3 regions of the Exiguobacterium sp. s150 genome follow, and region 2 is predicted to be linked to each of the others. Evidence: predicted binding sites of a transcription regulator. Region 2 holds the regulator's gene; each other region holds the start of a gene.
The links. Region 2 encodes LexA, which represses DNA repair genes until DNA is damaged. Its sites were predicted from a motif close to CGAACATATGTTCG; they were not measured.

Region 1: the regulator LexA is predicted to act here: its motif matches at 3,076-3,089, upstream of KNP76_RS02285 (Y-family DNA polymerase).
Region 3: the regulator LexA is predicted to act here: its motif matches at 1,931-1,944, upstream of KNP76_RS14705 (YolD-like family protein).

The regions. Positions count from the first base shown of each region.
Region 1 covers NZ_JACSMC010000002.1:129,483-134,584, forward strand. The annotation lists gene KNP76_RS02275 (NAD(P)H-binding protein) at 1-1,384, shown strand, start outside; gene KNP76_RS02280 (YolD-like family protein) at 1,437-1,766, opposite strand; gene KNP76_RS02285 (Y-family DNA polymerase) at 1,763-3,058, opposite strand; gene secA2 (accessory Sec system translocase SecA2) at 3,308-5,102, shown strand, end outside.
Region 2 covers NZ_JACSMC010000005.1:97,955-103,056, forward strand. The annotation lists gene KNP76_RS04720 (MerR family transcriptional regulator) at 1-114, shown strand, start outside; gene glnA (type I glutamate--ammonia ligase) at 161-1,501, shown strand; gene KNP76_RS04730 (metal-binding protein) at 1,592-2,032, opposite strand; gene lexA (transcriptional repressor LexA) at 2,032-2,652, opposite strand; gene KNP76_RS04740 (hypothetical protein) at 2,857-3,090, shown strand; gene KNP76_RS04745 (YneB family resolvase-like protein) at 3,163-3,807, shown strand; gene KNP76_RS04750 (DUF896 domain-containing protein) at 3,868-4,101, shown strand; gene tkt (transketolase) at 4,300-5,102, shown strand, end outside.
Region 3 covers NZ_JACSMC010000045.1:10,577-15,678, reverse strand. The annotation lists gene KNP76_RS14715 (hypothetical protein) at 1-446, opposite strand, end outside; gene KNP76_RS14710 (JAB domain-containing protein) at 1,141-1,596, opposite strand; gene KNP76_RS14705 (YolD-like family protein) at 1,968-2,309, shown strand; gene KNP76_RS14700 (AlwI family type II restriction endonuclease) at 2,446-4,044, opposite strand; gene KNP76_RS14695 (hypothetical protein) at 4,037-4,600, opposite strand; gene KNP76_RS14690 (DNA cytosine methyltransferase) at 4,831-5,102, shown strand, end outside.

The DNA.
Region 1 (5,102 bases), on a different contig from region 2:
GAGCGGCTATATCGGCTCGAACGTGATGGACCATTTAAAAGAAGAGTATGACATCATCGCCTTGTCCCGCTCGACGAAAAACAAGGAAGACGAGGCCCACGTCACGTGGCGGTCGTGCGATTTGTTCTCATACGAACAGACGCGCGAGGCGTGCAAGGGGGCGGACTACGCCATATTCCTCGTCCACTCGATGATTCCGGACGGCGGATTGACGCAGGCGACGTTCGAAGACATGGACGCGCTCATCGCCGATAACTTCGCCCGGGCGACGAAAGCAAACGATATCGAACAAATCGTCTACTTGAGCGGCATCATTCCGAAAGAGTCGAAGACGTTGTCACGTCACTTGAAGAGCCGGCTCGAAGTTGAACGGATTCTCGGTGGTCAAGGTGTGCCGGTGACGACGATTCGGGCCGGACTCATCATCGGTCCAGAAGGCTCATCGTTCCCGATTCTCGCAAAGCTCGTCAAACGGTTGCCGGTCATGATTCTCCCGAGCTGGACGAAGACGGAGACGCATCCGATTGATTTGCGTGAAGCCGTCCAGGCGCTCATCTCGGTCGTCGGGGCCGAAGCGCTGTATGACCATCATATTGATATCGGTGGACCCGAAGTGATGACGTATCGCAAGATGATTGAGGATACGGCTGACGTCATGGGCAAACGTCGCGTCATGATCGACTTCCCGTTCCCGACCATCAAGCTGTCCCGCTTGTGGGTCATGGCCGTGACGGGTGAACCGAAAGACACCGTCTATCCGCTCGTCGAGAGCATGGGCCACGCCATGGTCGCGAAAGACACAACCGGCGTCAAACAAGGGGAGATTCCGTTCAAGGAAGCGGTCGAGCATGCGCTCGAAGAAGAAGAGAAACAGAAGTCGGGTGGCGGCAAGAAGAAAAAAGCACCGCAACAGTATACCGTCCGCTCGATTCAACGGTTTGGCCTGCCCGAGAACAAATCGGCGCTATGGATGGCCGACACGTATTTCGAGTGGCTCGGCCGGCTCGCGTATCCGCTCATCCAGACGACGAAAGAAGACGATGATTGGGAGATTGCGCTCCTCCGTCCCTCACTCGTCGCGCTCCATTTGTCACTCGAAGACGAGGCGACGGACGATATGGCCTCGTACGAGATTGATGGTGGTCTGTTCACGAAGCTGACCGAGGACGACAAGACGGGCCGACTCGAGTTCAGACGGCTCCCGGAGTCGGACGAAGGGCTCGTCGCCATCCACGAGTTCGTGCCGGCGCTGCCGTGGTGGTTCTATACGAAGACGCAGGCGAAAGCCCACCTCGTCGTCATGTGGCTGTTCGGCCGTCACGTCCGTCTGCTTGGGGAAGATGCGGATGAGGGAGATCAAGTCGTCGAGGCACCGACGAATTAACGAAGACGCATCCATCGCGATGCGTCTTTTGGCCGTCGTGACGCCAAGCATTCTAACGAACGGACAAGATGTTCGCGAACGGAATCCGCTGCACCGCCCCGTCGAACAGCTCGACTTCACGCTCCGCGTAATAGATAGCATGGACGTACCCGCGCATCGAACGCGTCGCCCCGTCCTCGAAGACGGTCACCTCGACGGCGTCGCCTTCCCGAATGGCACGTTCGAGCTCGGTCTGCCAGAGATAGAGGAGCTGCTCATCTAAATCGGGTAGCTCAATCTTTTGGATTTGGGCATAGTAGCGCTTCAACAGCGCCACATGTTCGGGCATGAGAAACGGGATCCATTTCAGCTCGCCCCGGTCTTTGTAACGGGTCTTGCTCATCGTGAATCGCCTCCTTGTTTATGTCCGCCAATCAACCGCTGACGGGTGCGGAGCGGACTGTCTTTTAATAAGCTCGACGCCGGTCGAATCGTCCCGCGTCCGAACCGGACGTTCAATTGGTCGACGAGGTCGAGGAAATCGTATCGCCTTGCTTTCGCCCATTCGTCCTCGAAGAACGAGAGCTGGACGTGGTCGCTCCGTGGCTCGAGCTTGCCGAGGGCGACCGAGACGTAGCGGACGGCCTCGGTCTCGTCCCAACTGTCGAGGAAGAGCGTCAACAAGACCGGCAAGAAGTCCTGCTCGTCCGCCGTGAAGCGGTCGAGCTTTTTTTGTTTACTGAAGCCGCGCCGTTCACTCGTCCGCGTATAGCGCACGCCGAGATGGACACTCCCACCGACGAGCCCGGCTTGCCGAGTGCGCATCCCGACCTCGACGGCAATCGCCTGCAAGACGAGCCGAATCGAGGCGTAGGTCGTGTAATCTTTCATGAGCGTGATACCGTGTCCAATCGTGCGCGGTCGTTGCCGCTGCGCCCCGAACAACGAGCTCGGGGGCAGAATCGTCGGGGACTCGTCGATGCCCCAGGCGTGATGCCACAGCTCGGCGCCGATGACGCCGAATTTCTCGTGCAACACGTCGAGCGGATAGTGAGCGAGGTCCCCGATCGTGAAGATGCCGAGCCGTTGCAAGTGGACGGCCATCTTCGCCCCGACGCCCCACATCTTTTCAATCGGGGCCGGATGGATCATCTTTTCGACATCGTGGAGGAGGCACCGGGCGACACCCGTCTTCTTCCCGTGCAAATCGAGGACGAGCTTGGCGAGGACGTTGTTCGGCCCGATGCCGATCGTGACCGGGATGCCCGTATAGCGGAAGACGGTCGAGCGGATGAGGCGGGCGACGTGCTCGTCATTCCCGAACAGCCGCTCGGTGCCGGTCAAATCGACGAGCGTCTCGTCAATCGAGTAGACGCGAATCGCTTCGGGCGGCGCGAACTGGTGCAGGATGTGGACGATTTGCACGGAAACGTTCAAGTAATGGCTCATCCGCGCCTCGGCGTAGAGGACGTGTTTCCGGTCCTGCCAAGGCAAGCGGTCGATGTGAAACCGCCTCGACCCGGTCTTGATGCCGAGCCGTTTCATCGGCGGCGTCGCGGCGAGGACGAGCGCGCCGCTGTCCTCGAGGTTCGACAGCACGACGAGCTTTGTCTTGTACGGGTTCAGGTTGCGAGCGGCACACTCGCAGCTCGCGTAGAAGGAGACGCTGTCGATACAAAAAATCCGACGTCGCATCGTCATCACTCCTTTTACGAACAAATGTTCTGTTTTTTTCATCGTAACACGGTCTCATCCCGTCTCAAATACTAATTTGAAAATAAATTTGTAAACACTTTTTGAAAATTACCCAATTTTTATATGAATTTCATAAATCAAAAACCATCTTTTAGGAAGATTTCGTAAAAAAGTCTCCGAAATGGTCCAGTTTTCGCTATAATAGACGGGTATGGAATTGACGAATGTGAGATAGATGGAGGCTATAACGTGATCCAATTTGTAAAACAATTGACGAATGATCAAAGCCGGCGCTTGAAAGGGTACGAACGACGCGTCGCACGCATCAACGACTTAGAACAAACAATCCAAGCCCTCTCGGACGACGAGATGCGGACCTATACCGATACATTGAAACAACGAATCGCGGACGGGGCGAAAGTCGACGACATCGCCGAAGAAGGGTTCGCCCTCGTCCGTGAGGCGGCCGTGCGCGTCTTAGGCATGCGTCACTATGACGTCCAGCTCATCGGTGGCTTTGCCCTCCTTGAAGGAAACATCTCGGAGATGCCGACCGGGGAAGGGAAGACGCTCGTCGCGGCGCTCCCGAGTTACGTCAAGGCGCTCGAAGGAAAAGGCGTCCACGTCATCACCGTGAACGAATACCTCGCGACGCGTGACGCGAACCAAATCGGACAGATCCATGACTTCCTTGGCCTCACGGTCGGGTTGAACGTGCCGGAAATGGAGCCGGACGCGAAGCGTGAGGCGTATCAGGCCGACATCACGTACGGCGTCGGGACCGAGTTCGGGTTCGACTACTTGCGTGACCACTTGGTCGGTGCACCGGAAGAGCGCGTCCAGCGCCCGTTCCATTTCGCCATCATCGATGAAGTCGACAGCATCTTGATTGACGAGGCGAAGACGCCGCTCATCATCGCCCAAAAAGACCGCTCACACATCCGCTTGAAGGCGCTCGCGCAACGCGTCGTCACCGAGTTCGACGAAGCCGACTACGAGGTCGACCTCGAGTCGAAATCGACGGCGTTCACGGAGTCGGGCATCTTGAAGATTGAAGACATGTTTGCCATCGACAACTTGTTCAGCGCCGAGCATCAAGTGTTGTACCATTACCTCGTGCAGGCGCTCCGGGCGAACGTCTTGTTCGAGCTCGACGTCGACTATATCGTCAAAGAAGACAAGATCGAGCTGATCGACTTGTTCACGGGACGCATCATGGAAGGCCGCAGTCTATCAGAAGGGCTCCATCAGGCGCTCGAGGCGAAAGAAGGCGTCACGATCACCGAGGAGAACAAGACGACGGCGGAAATCACGATTCAGCACTATTTCCGGATGTATCCGCTCATCGGCGGGATGACGGGGACGGCGCAGACGTCACGCCAAGAGTTCTTGAAGACGTACAACATGGACGTCGTCCAAGTGCCGACGAACCGACCGCGCCTCCGCAAAGACCATCCGGACCGCATCTTCATGACGATCGAGCAGAAGTACGCGGCCGTGACGGAGAAAGTCGTCGAGCTCCATGCGACGGGACGCCCGGTGTTGATCGGCACGACGTCAATCGCCCAATCGGAAGCGATCAGCAAGCATCTGTCGAAGAAACGCATCAAACACGAGGTATTGAACGCGAAGACGGTGACGCAAGAAGCGGACATCATCGCCGAAGCCGGGCAGTACGGCAAAGTGACGATCGCGACGAACATGGCCGGACGTGGGACGGACATCATGCTCGACGCGAAATCGAAAGAGGCGGGCGGTCTGTTCGTCGTCGGGACGGAGCGCCACGAGTCGCAACGTGTCGACAACCAGCTCCGCGGACGTTCGGGCCGTCAAGGCGACCCGGGCGCGACCCAGTTCTTCGTTTCGCTCGAAGACGAGATCGTCAAACGGTATGCGATTCAAAAACTGGAGCGCATCGAGAAGAAGTTGAAGCCGGATGCGCATGGCGAAGTCTCTGCGAAAGAGGCGGCCGACATCATCGAATACGCGCAGACGACGATTGAAGGAATCGGTGTCTCGATTCGTGACTACTTGTTCAAGCTCG
Region 2 (5,102 bases):
CCGAAAATCTCGGAAAAAGAATTGCATCAACTGTTAAAGACACAACTGCAAGAAGCCGGACGCTTCAATAAGACATCGCTCATCCAAGGTGAGCTTTCGCGCTTTTATCGCTGACGGCAACACATCAACCATTACACAATGTGAGAGGGGACATTTCACCATGGCCAGAAAAACGTTCACAAAAGAAGACATTAAACGGATCGCACAAGAAGAGGACGTACGCTTTATTCGTCTTCAATTCACAGACATCCTCGGAACAATCAAAAACGTCGAGGTGCCAATCAGCCAATTGGACAAAGCCCTCGACAACAAGATGATGTTCGACGGTTCTTCAATCGAAGGTTTCGTCCGCATCGAGGAGTCAGACATGTACCTTTATCCAGACCTTAACACGTGGGTTGTCTTCCCGTGGACAGATGGCAGCGGAAAAGTCGCCCGCTTGATTTGTGATATTTATAACCCAGACGGCACACCGTTCAGCGGTGACCCGCGCGGTACGCTCAAACGCAACCTTGAGCACATGCAAAAGCTTGGCTTCACGGCGTTCAACGTCGGTCCTGAGCCAGAGTTCTTCCTCTTCAAAAAGGATTTGAACGGTCAACCGACGCTCGAATTGAACGACCAAGGCGGCTACTTCGACTTGGCGCCGGTCGACCTCGGTGAGAACTGCCGTAAAGAGATCGTCATCGAGCTTGAGAACATGGGCTTTGAAATCGAAGCGTCACACCACGAAGTCGCACCAGGGCAACACGAGATCGACTTCAAATATGCGGATGCCGTGACGACAGCCGATAACATCCAAACGTTCAAGCTCGTCGTCAAGACGATTGCGGCGAAGTACGGTCTTCACGCGACATTCATGCCGAAGCCGCTCTTTGGCGTCAACGGTTCAGGGATGCACGCGAACATGTCGCTCTTCAAAGGCGACACGAACGTCTTCTACGATCCGAACGGCGAAATGGAGCTTTCAGACACGGCCCGCGCCTTCACGGCGGGAATCCTCGAGCACGCTCGTGCGTTCACGGCCATCTGTAACCCGACGGTCAACTCGTATAAGCGTCTCGTCCCAGGTTACGAAGCGCCTTGCTACGTAGCGTGGAGCGCCCGCAACCGTTCACCACTCGTTCGTGTCCCGGCGGCCCGTGGCCTCTCGACGCGTATCGAAGTACGTTCGGTCGACCCGGCGGCGAACCCGTACCTCGCGCTCTCGTCACTCTTGGCTTCAGGCCTCGACGGAATCGAGAAAGATTTGGTTGCTCCAAAACCGATCGACAGCAACATCTACGTGATGGACAAGCCTGAGCGTGTCGCGAACGGAATCGATGATCTTCCAGCGACGCTCTTCGACGCACTCGAAGTACTTCGTGGCGACAAAGTCGTCATGGACTCACTCGGCGAGCATATCGGCGAACACTTCCTCGAATTGAAAGAGATCGAGTGGGACATGTTCCGTATGCAAGTGACGGAGTGGGAACGCGATCAGTATATGACGCTCTACTAATCCAAGCAAAAAAGCGCTCGTGCCTTCTTCGGAAAGCACGGGCGCTTTTTTGCGCGTTTAAAAGGACGTCCCCGAGTGGAGACGTCCTGATTAGAACGCACGTTTGAAAAACGTGGACGTATAGTCGAGCGTCGTATGTAACGTCGTCGCGAACGTGAGCCCGAGGAAGAACGACAAGCCGAACTCGTCGAGCCAGGCGATCGCCGCCGTCTCGTACGGCGTGAACGTGAGCAGAATGACAAGCGGGAAGCCGAGATAGATGACGCGAATCAAGTCGCTCAGTACCGGTAAGTGCGAAAACAACGACCGGTGCGGTATGAGTTTCACGTAAGGCAACCAAAATCCACGGAGCGGCCCCCAACGGAAATAGGCGTCCGATTTCAAATCGAGGTCCGGGGAGAGCCAGAGCGTCCCGACGATCGCGCCGAGAAGGAGGGCGAGCGGGACATCGAGTTCAATAAAAGGCGTGGCAATCGCTAAAGCTCCGATTGCCACGAAATTCGTACGCGTATGCGTCTTACCACTCGCCATTAATGAATCGTCCGGTATACACCGATGACCTTCCCTAAAATCGACACGTTATCAAAATACATCGCCTCGAGCTCGTCGTTCTCTGGTTGTAGTCTGATTTTCGAAGCTTCTTTATAGATGCGTTTGACGGTCGCCTCGCCTTCGTCGGTCATCGCGACGACAATCTCTCCATTGTCGGCTGTGCTTTGTTGACGCACGAGCACCCGGTCTCCATCTAAGATTCCGGCGTTCACCATCGAATCTCCTGAGACAGAAAGCATGTAGACGTTATCGGCGCCGACCATGTGTGTCGGGAGCGGGAAATGTTCTTCCACGTTCTCGATTGCAGTGATCGGTGTACCGGCCGTGACTTTCCCGATGACCGGGACGTACGTGACGGCGTCGTGGTCTTCGATGACGACCGTGTCATCGCTCAAAATCTCGATTGCCCGCGGTTTCGTCTTGTCACGGCGGATAAGGCCGCGCTTTTCAAGACGGTCCAAATGACCGTGGACGGTCGAGCTTGATGCCAAACCGACGGCTTCGCCGATTTCACGGACCGAAGGCGGATAACCTTTGGCACGGACCTCGTCTTTTATAAAATCAAGTATCTGTTGTTGTCTTGCTGACATTTTTTTCAATGGAAGTCACCTCGATTATGTCGAATATCCTGCGAACGCATCCTATTCTTTATGGTCTAAGTTTAACATAGAACACATGAGCGCACAAACATTCGTTCGTTTTTTTAGCTTGACCGAACAGAAGTTCCTGTTTTATGATGAGAACAGATAAACGAACAAACGTTCTTGGGAACGTGTATTCCTATGATACGGAGGCGAAATATAATGAGAGATACAGTGAATGGAATCATCTTAGTCGGGATGTTGGTATTAGGGATGTTCGCATTTTATATGGTCGGCGAAATGAGACAAGTCGAGGTGGCGGCACCAGCCGTCGAAGACACGCGCAGTATCGAGGCGGAAGTCGCCAAGACGGAAGCGGAGACGCTTGAAGCGCGAATCATCGCTGAACGGGCTGAAAAGAATGAACGGAAGACGACCTGGTTCGCCTCGGAATAATCGTTTCTGTTTGCGAAACGACCCCGTTCCTGTGTATCGTAGAAAGGGAATGGAAAGAAAGGGAGTGACGAGATGCGAGTCGTCATTTATTGTCGCGTATCGACGAACAAGGCGGCGCAAGAGACGTCTCTCGATCGCCAAGTCGACGAATTGACGCGGATGGCGCGTCGGCTCGAGGCCGACGTCGTCGATGTCATCACCGAACAAGAGAGCGGATACGAAGTGAACCGTGGCGGGCTCCTCGACTTACTCGAACACGTATCCGCCTCGAACCTCGACGCCGTCCTCGTGACCGACGATAGCCGTCTCGGGCGAGGGAACGCTAAAATCGCGATTTTGCACACGCTCATGAAGCATGACGTTCGGCTCTTGACGATGCAATCACCAGACGAATATATCGTATCCGATGCCGAGAAGATGGTGCTCGAGATTGTGAGCGTCGTCGAGGAGTATCAGCGGAAAATCCATAACGCCAAAATCTCACGCGGGATGCGCCGGGCCGTCGCGAACGGGTTCAACCCACAGCGAAACATTCAGCACCACGACCAAGGCGGTCGGAGCCGCATCAAAGTGCCGATTGAGGAGATCGTCCAGCTACGCGAACGAGGCCTGACGTTCGCCGAAATCGCGGCCACGTTGCGCGGGTTCGGTTACGAAGTGTCGAAAGCGACCGTGAACCGGCGTTACCTCGAGCACGTCTCAGGATTGAAAACTTGATTCCTCGCCGCTGATTTTGTACAGTAGAAGAACAAATTCAGTAGAGAGGGGGCGAGCCTGATGCTAGCACCTGAACAGTTAGAACGAATCAATTTCCTCGCCAACAAAGCGAAGACAGACGGTCTGTCACAACAAGAGATGGACGAGCAACAAGCGCTTCGTCAGCAATATTTGAAAGCGTTCCGACAATCGTTCAAGTCCCAGATGATGGGCATGAAGGTGGTCGATCCGGAAGGAAACGACGTGACGCCACAAAAACTAAAAGAAGAGCAAGATCGACAACGCTCCGAGTGACTTCGAATGCACATCCTATTTCATATAGGATGTGCATGTTTGTTATACACGAACAAGGATAAGGTTCGACGATTGACGGGTAAACAAAGCGAAGGAAGTAAACGATTTCAATCAATGTGTTATACTAATTAATTAGTTGTGACACACGAATGAGTGTGCTAAAATATGACGGGTAGAAACTTTGTAACAACAGAGAGGATGAAATTAGTGGAAACAACTACTAAAGAATTATTAGCGATTAACTCGATTCGGACGCTCTCGATTGATGCGGTCCAAAAAGCGAACTCTGGTCACCCGGGTATGCCGATGGGTGCGGCTCCGATGGCGTTCACGCTTTGGACAGATAAGATGCGTCACAACCCGAAAAACCCGAACTGGTTCAACCGCGACCGGTTCGTGCTTTCAGCGGGACACGGTTCGATGCTCTTGTACTCGCTCCTTCACTTATCTGGTTACGACCTTTCACTCGACGATCTCAAATCGTTCCGTCAAATGGATTCGAAGACGCCTGGACACCCAGAGTACCGTCACACGGCCGGTGTCGACGCGACGACTGGACCGCTCGGCCAAGGGATTGCCATGGCAGTCGGGATGGCGATGGCAGAGAAACATTTGGAAGCGACATACAACCGTGATGAGTTCAAAGTGGTTGACCACTTCACATACGGGATTTGCGGAGACGGTGACTTGATGGAAGGCGTGTCGGCAGAAGCTGCCTCACTCGCTGGTCACTTGAAGCTCGGCAAGCTCGTCGTCCTTTATGATTCAAACGACATCTCACTCGACGGTGACCTTCACAAGTCGTTCTCGGAGAGCGTCGAAGACCGTTTCAACGCATACGGCTGGCAAGTCATCCGTGTCGAGGACGGAACGGACATCGACACGATCGCGAAGGCGATCGATGAAGCGAAAGCGGAGACGTCGAAACCGACGCTCATCGAAGTGAAGACGGTCATCGGCTTCGGTTCACCGAACAAGTCAGGGAAATCGGCGTCGCACGG
Region 3 (5,102 bases), on a different contig from region 2:
CACCATTCCTTCTCCCATGCCCCGTCTTCAGAGACTCCCCAATCCTCGAACCGATACTTGATGAGCCAATGGACATGCATCACCTCATATTCGAATACACCCTTGGATAGCTCTGAGACGACGAAACTGACGTCCCCATTCGCCACCACCCATGTCCCATATAGATACATTTTCTTGATCGGACGCGCTTCTGCATCCAGGTAAATCAATACCCGGAAATAGGGCGAGTTCCGTCCTTCATCGAACCGGACGACCTTCTCGACGCAATGTTCCTTGTCGACGACACGCATCCACTCGGGATGTTCCATCAGTTCCGAGAACACGGTCTGGACGAACGGATCCAATCCCGCGAACGCATAGTCATCAAGCAGCCCCTCGTCCTTCACACCTCCCCCTTCCGGTTCTCTATAGAACGATTCCCCGTAAAAAGACAGTTCAGTCCTCATCCATACACTAGTAGAAACGATTCCCATTCAAAAAAATGTATACGCGTATACATGTATACACGTATACAAATCTACATGTATACATCTAGAAAATTCTTACGGTCGACCATATGTTCGAAGCGTATTGGTGGTGAAAAAAACTGTGCTTCTTGTCAATAACTCCCCTTCTTTCACATCACATAGGATATCCATACTCACAAGTTTAAATTCCCCGTTCTTAACGTTTAACCGATCCGGTAGGCGGCGTAGCAATACCTCCGTCATTTCGTCCATCGTCTGTTGGTCTAGTTGGAATTTATCCATCTGAATCATCCTCTCCTGTTGATAGCCTCATGATATCTCGCATCCACGTAAGCAACATCTCGGCTTATTTCACGTAAGCCCTGGTGTTGTTTCAAACAAGCCCTAGGGCTTGTTTAAAAAACATAGTCATTTTCAATAAACAAGCGCGCTTTTCACTTCTGCCATTTCATCAAACACTCTTCTTACGAGACAGACCAAAATAACGTCCAATCTTCACATACGAACCGTCTCGTTTTCGTCATGCGAAAACGATCCTTTTCCCGGATCCCGCTCTATGGATCCAGGCGAGAGCAACGCGAGTCGCCCGTCTCATCAAAGAAAAACGCACGTTTTTCGTCCTTGCCCTTCCCAGACGGACCGGGACCGGTCCCCCGGCCCCACTCCATTCCATTCAACCCATGTAACCTCGCTGTTTCATGCTGACGTATGACTCGTCCGACCCGAGGATGAGATGGTCGAGGACCGGGATGCCGATGAGGTCCCCCGCTTCATGTAACCGTTCCGAGACGAGGATGTCTTCCCGGCTCGGTGTCGGGTCCCCGCTCGGGTGTTGATGACAGACGATGAGGCACGAGGCGTTGTTCAAGATGGCGCATTTGAAGACCTCCCGTGGGTGGACGACGCTCGAGTTGACGCTCCCGACGTGCGCACGGTGGACGCCGATGACCCGATTTTTAGTATTCAGCATGATGACGAGGAACACTTCACGGTCGTCGTCCCCGATGAACGATGACCCGATTTGTCGGGCGCTGTCCGGTGAGTGGATGATGGCGTGCTCGAGGGCGACCATTTCCTCGCGAACCTCTTGCTTGATACGGATGACCTCGATGATGGCGGATAGTTCCATGTTGGTTTGTCCCCTTTCGGATAAGCTGTGCTCAGAACGAACACCGTTGTGCGTCCTGTTGACGGGAACGAAGCGAGCGTCGGGAGACGGTGCAAGGGCGACCGCAGGGAGAGCCTCAAAAAAATGCGTAGAGCAAACGGAGGACCAGGCTTCCGTAGCCCACGAGCGAAAAGCCTCGCTTTGAGCCAAAAGCGAAGGAAGACGGGCCGAAGAGCGCGTCATTTTTTTGACGTCCCTTGCACCGACGACCAGCGAGCTAGAGTACGGAAACAGGACGCACGGATCATCAAACACGAAAAAGGCTGTTCAAATGAGACAAACGGGGTATAAAATAAGAACAAACGTTCGTTAAATTGAAAGGGGTAATTGTGATGACGATGTATCGCGACCGGGGTGAGCTAAAATGGATCCCATTCCTTATGCCCGAGCACAAGGCGTTATTGACGAAGTATTATAAGGAAATCCAAAAGATTGAGATGCCAGATGTCGATGAACAGGTCTTATCGGTTTATGAAAACGTGCTGAATGACGCAATTTTCAGTGGGGATATGGTCGAGGTGAAATATGTGGAGGAGCGGGAGATGAAACGGTTCAAGGGGTTTGTGCACCGGACGAACTATTTGGAGCGGACCGTCGAACTGGCCAATCAGCGAGACGGGATCATTCATGTACCGTTCGATGCGATCATCCATGTGGAGCGGTCGATGGACTAACGCCCTAGCGGTTGTTCGAAGTCTGCGTCACGAAACGAAGTGTCGCTCCTCGACTTTTCCAAAATAAAAGGGAAGAGCGACTGTGCTCTTCCCTTCACGACTCGATTCACTTATACAACTGGATTCATATCTTGATTTATACGAATTGCTTCAAATCATTGAATCCTTTGTTTTTAGCATTCTCAATAAATAGACGGACCCGTTCTTCTCGAGGTATTTGATTCTCCAAACAATAGTCTAGGAAACCAATCAACACTTCACGCGTAATCATTAACCCTTCAATCGTTTCACCTGTTAATTTTTTCGCAAGCGACGTGATCGACTCTAATTTTTTTTCGCCCGTGAAACCTCCAGAGGTGACATACCCATAGAACTCAAGCTTACTTTCGTCATAGGTCATATAGTTTTGAATGTACTCCGATGCCATGTAATTCGCGAGTTGTTGGGTTAACCCAAACCCATTCGGATAATGTTTGGTATCGATGATGCCATGAATGGAACCTGAACGAATCAAGATTTCGATTTCTGTCTGCTTGCCCTGGATCTTAGGTTGGTAGATTGTGTCGAAACCGATTGCCTTCAAGATTTCTGTGGTCGTTCGTTCAAATTCATTATGCGTCATGTTCCCTAGATATCTCTCTACAAAATCTTCAGAAAGATGATTTATTGATTCTTTTCCAGCCTGTACGGCATTCACGGCTTTCAATGCATCGCGTTTCCCAAAGACCGGCTCGAAATGAGACAGAAGCTCTTCATGTGTCAATTCCAAAGGGTTAGGGATTTTATTCAAGACAGTTTCAATTTTTTTTGTCATTTTAACCGAATTGTTGGCCGGTTTGATGTCACCAAACTCATTTGATTTATAGCTGTCGACGTCCAGACCGCTGTTCTGGGCCATCCGTTCAACCGAGATCAGGTAACGCGTATTGAACGGGTAACGCGAATCGTAATAAGCGATACTTTCCATCGCCGTGTCAACTAAAGTCGGTTCTGTTCTCAGAATCGACGTTCCTCTCTGATATTCAACCAATCCCGTATATTCACACAGCAACATGAATGTATGCGCAACGTCAGAATGGGCCTGATAGTAATCGCGAGCGGCCTTGTCATTCCGGGCCCGATGATCGTAGTGAACCGCGACCTCTTGCTTCATTGATTCTTTTTGTTCTGGGGACGCTTTTCGGAATGATAGGATTTTTGAGACAACCTCTTGTTCCTGTGAATCTTGTTGTGCAGTCAAAACAAAATACGTAATTTCTTCTTTAGATAGACGGTACTCAAGCTCTGAACGTTGTACGAGTTTGATCAAAAAGCGCGCTGGACGAATACGGAATCCTTCTTCGAATTTCGGTCGGAATCCTTTTTCCATGAAGTAGGCATTCGGAATTTGAAGCGTGAGAATTTGCTTCTTCACGTTCTCATATTCTTTAATCCCATCTACGAGTGCCTTCCCGACCTTCGTCGGTTTCACAAAGCCCTCTTTATCGATGTAACAGTACGAGAATGTCTTTAACATCGCGCACCACGTACGTCCACCTGATCCGTCATTGCTCACGTTGTTACGCTTTAACCCATGTGCTGCAAGGACCGATTCATAATGCTTGTGCAGTTCTCGGTTCCCTTCCCATTTCTTCGTGAAATTTTCTGTCGCCTCTTTCAATGCAGTGACAGCCTCCGCGTGGAAACGCGGATCTCTCTCCGGTCGTGTGATAAACCATACTTTACGTTCAGCCATATTGTTTCATCCTTTCAATTCTCATTTTATTTTTTCGTTCTCGTATGTCTGGTCGATCATTCAATTCAATCAATAACTGCTTTTTGACCATTCGGTTCCCCGGCAATGGATTTTTGTCATAATATTCGACGACTCGATAGATGACATCGAAATGGTTTTCGACTGCCTCATCAAATTCAATCTCACCATCGAGCTCAGATATCGATTCGATAGTCTCCCCATACTTCCTAATGATTTCTTCGATTTCGAGAATCGAGATATCTGACGAATCACTATTTTTTGTGAAAGAAGACATCGTTCCATTCATTAGCTCTTCTTTCATCTCCAGTGCGGCCTTCCAGTATCGAATCAACGTGATCGCATTGAAGACGTTCCCGGCACGTTCATCTCGATAAATTGAGTTGAGTTCTCGTCCTGTCTTCTCCGATAGGATTCTTCTGATATCCTTTTGTGCCAGATGTTCCTTGAACGCACTTATGATTTCTTCTGTAATAAAACTCGAACAGAGGTACATTTCACATAACTCTCTTAAGTTTCTAAGACGCTTATCTTTCAACTGCTCCTCCCCCTCTTTGGTATCTGTTGCTAAATTCAGATTACAACAGGCCATCAAAGTAAAATCATTCAATGTTGAATGATTTTACTTTGATGGCTATCTGTATTTTAGTTTTTTACGATTTGAGCTTTAGGGCTGCTATTTGTTAAAAAGAGATGTAGAATAGGCTTATGAGTAAGCAAGAACATACTTTCGTTTTTTTGAAAGCATTGAAAGTGAGGAGTTTTATTATGATATTTAAAAAAGGTGAACTTTTTAATGGTCCAGGTGGCCTTTCTCTTGGTGCGAAAAATGCACACGTGATTCATCCAGAGACAAACGAGGAGTATCGGATCGTACATGAATGGTCAAACGACTACGACGAGCAAGCTTGCAAAACATTCCGTTTCAATATTTGTGATGATATTGAAGATAATTCTGTCCACCATGGGCCCGTCGAACAACTTCCAATTGGAGACAAGTCGGTCCTGGGTGACATCGATTGCTTCGCTTTCGGGTTCCC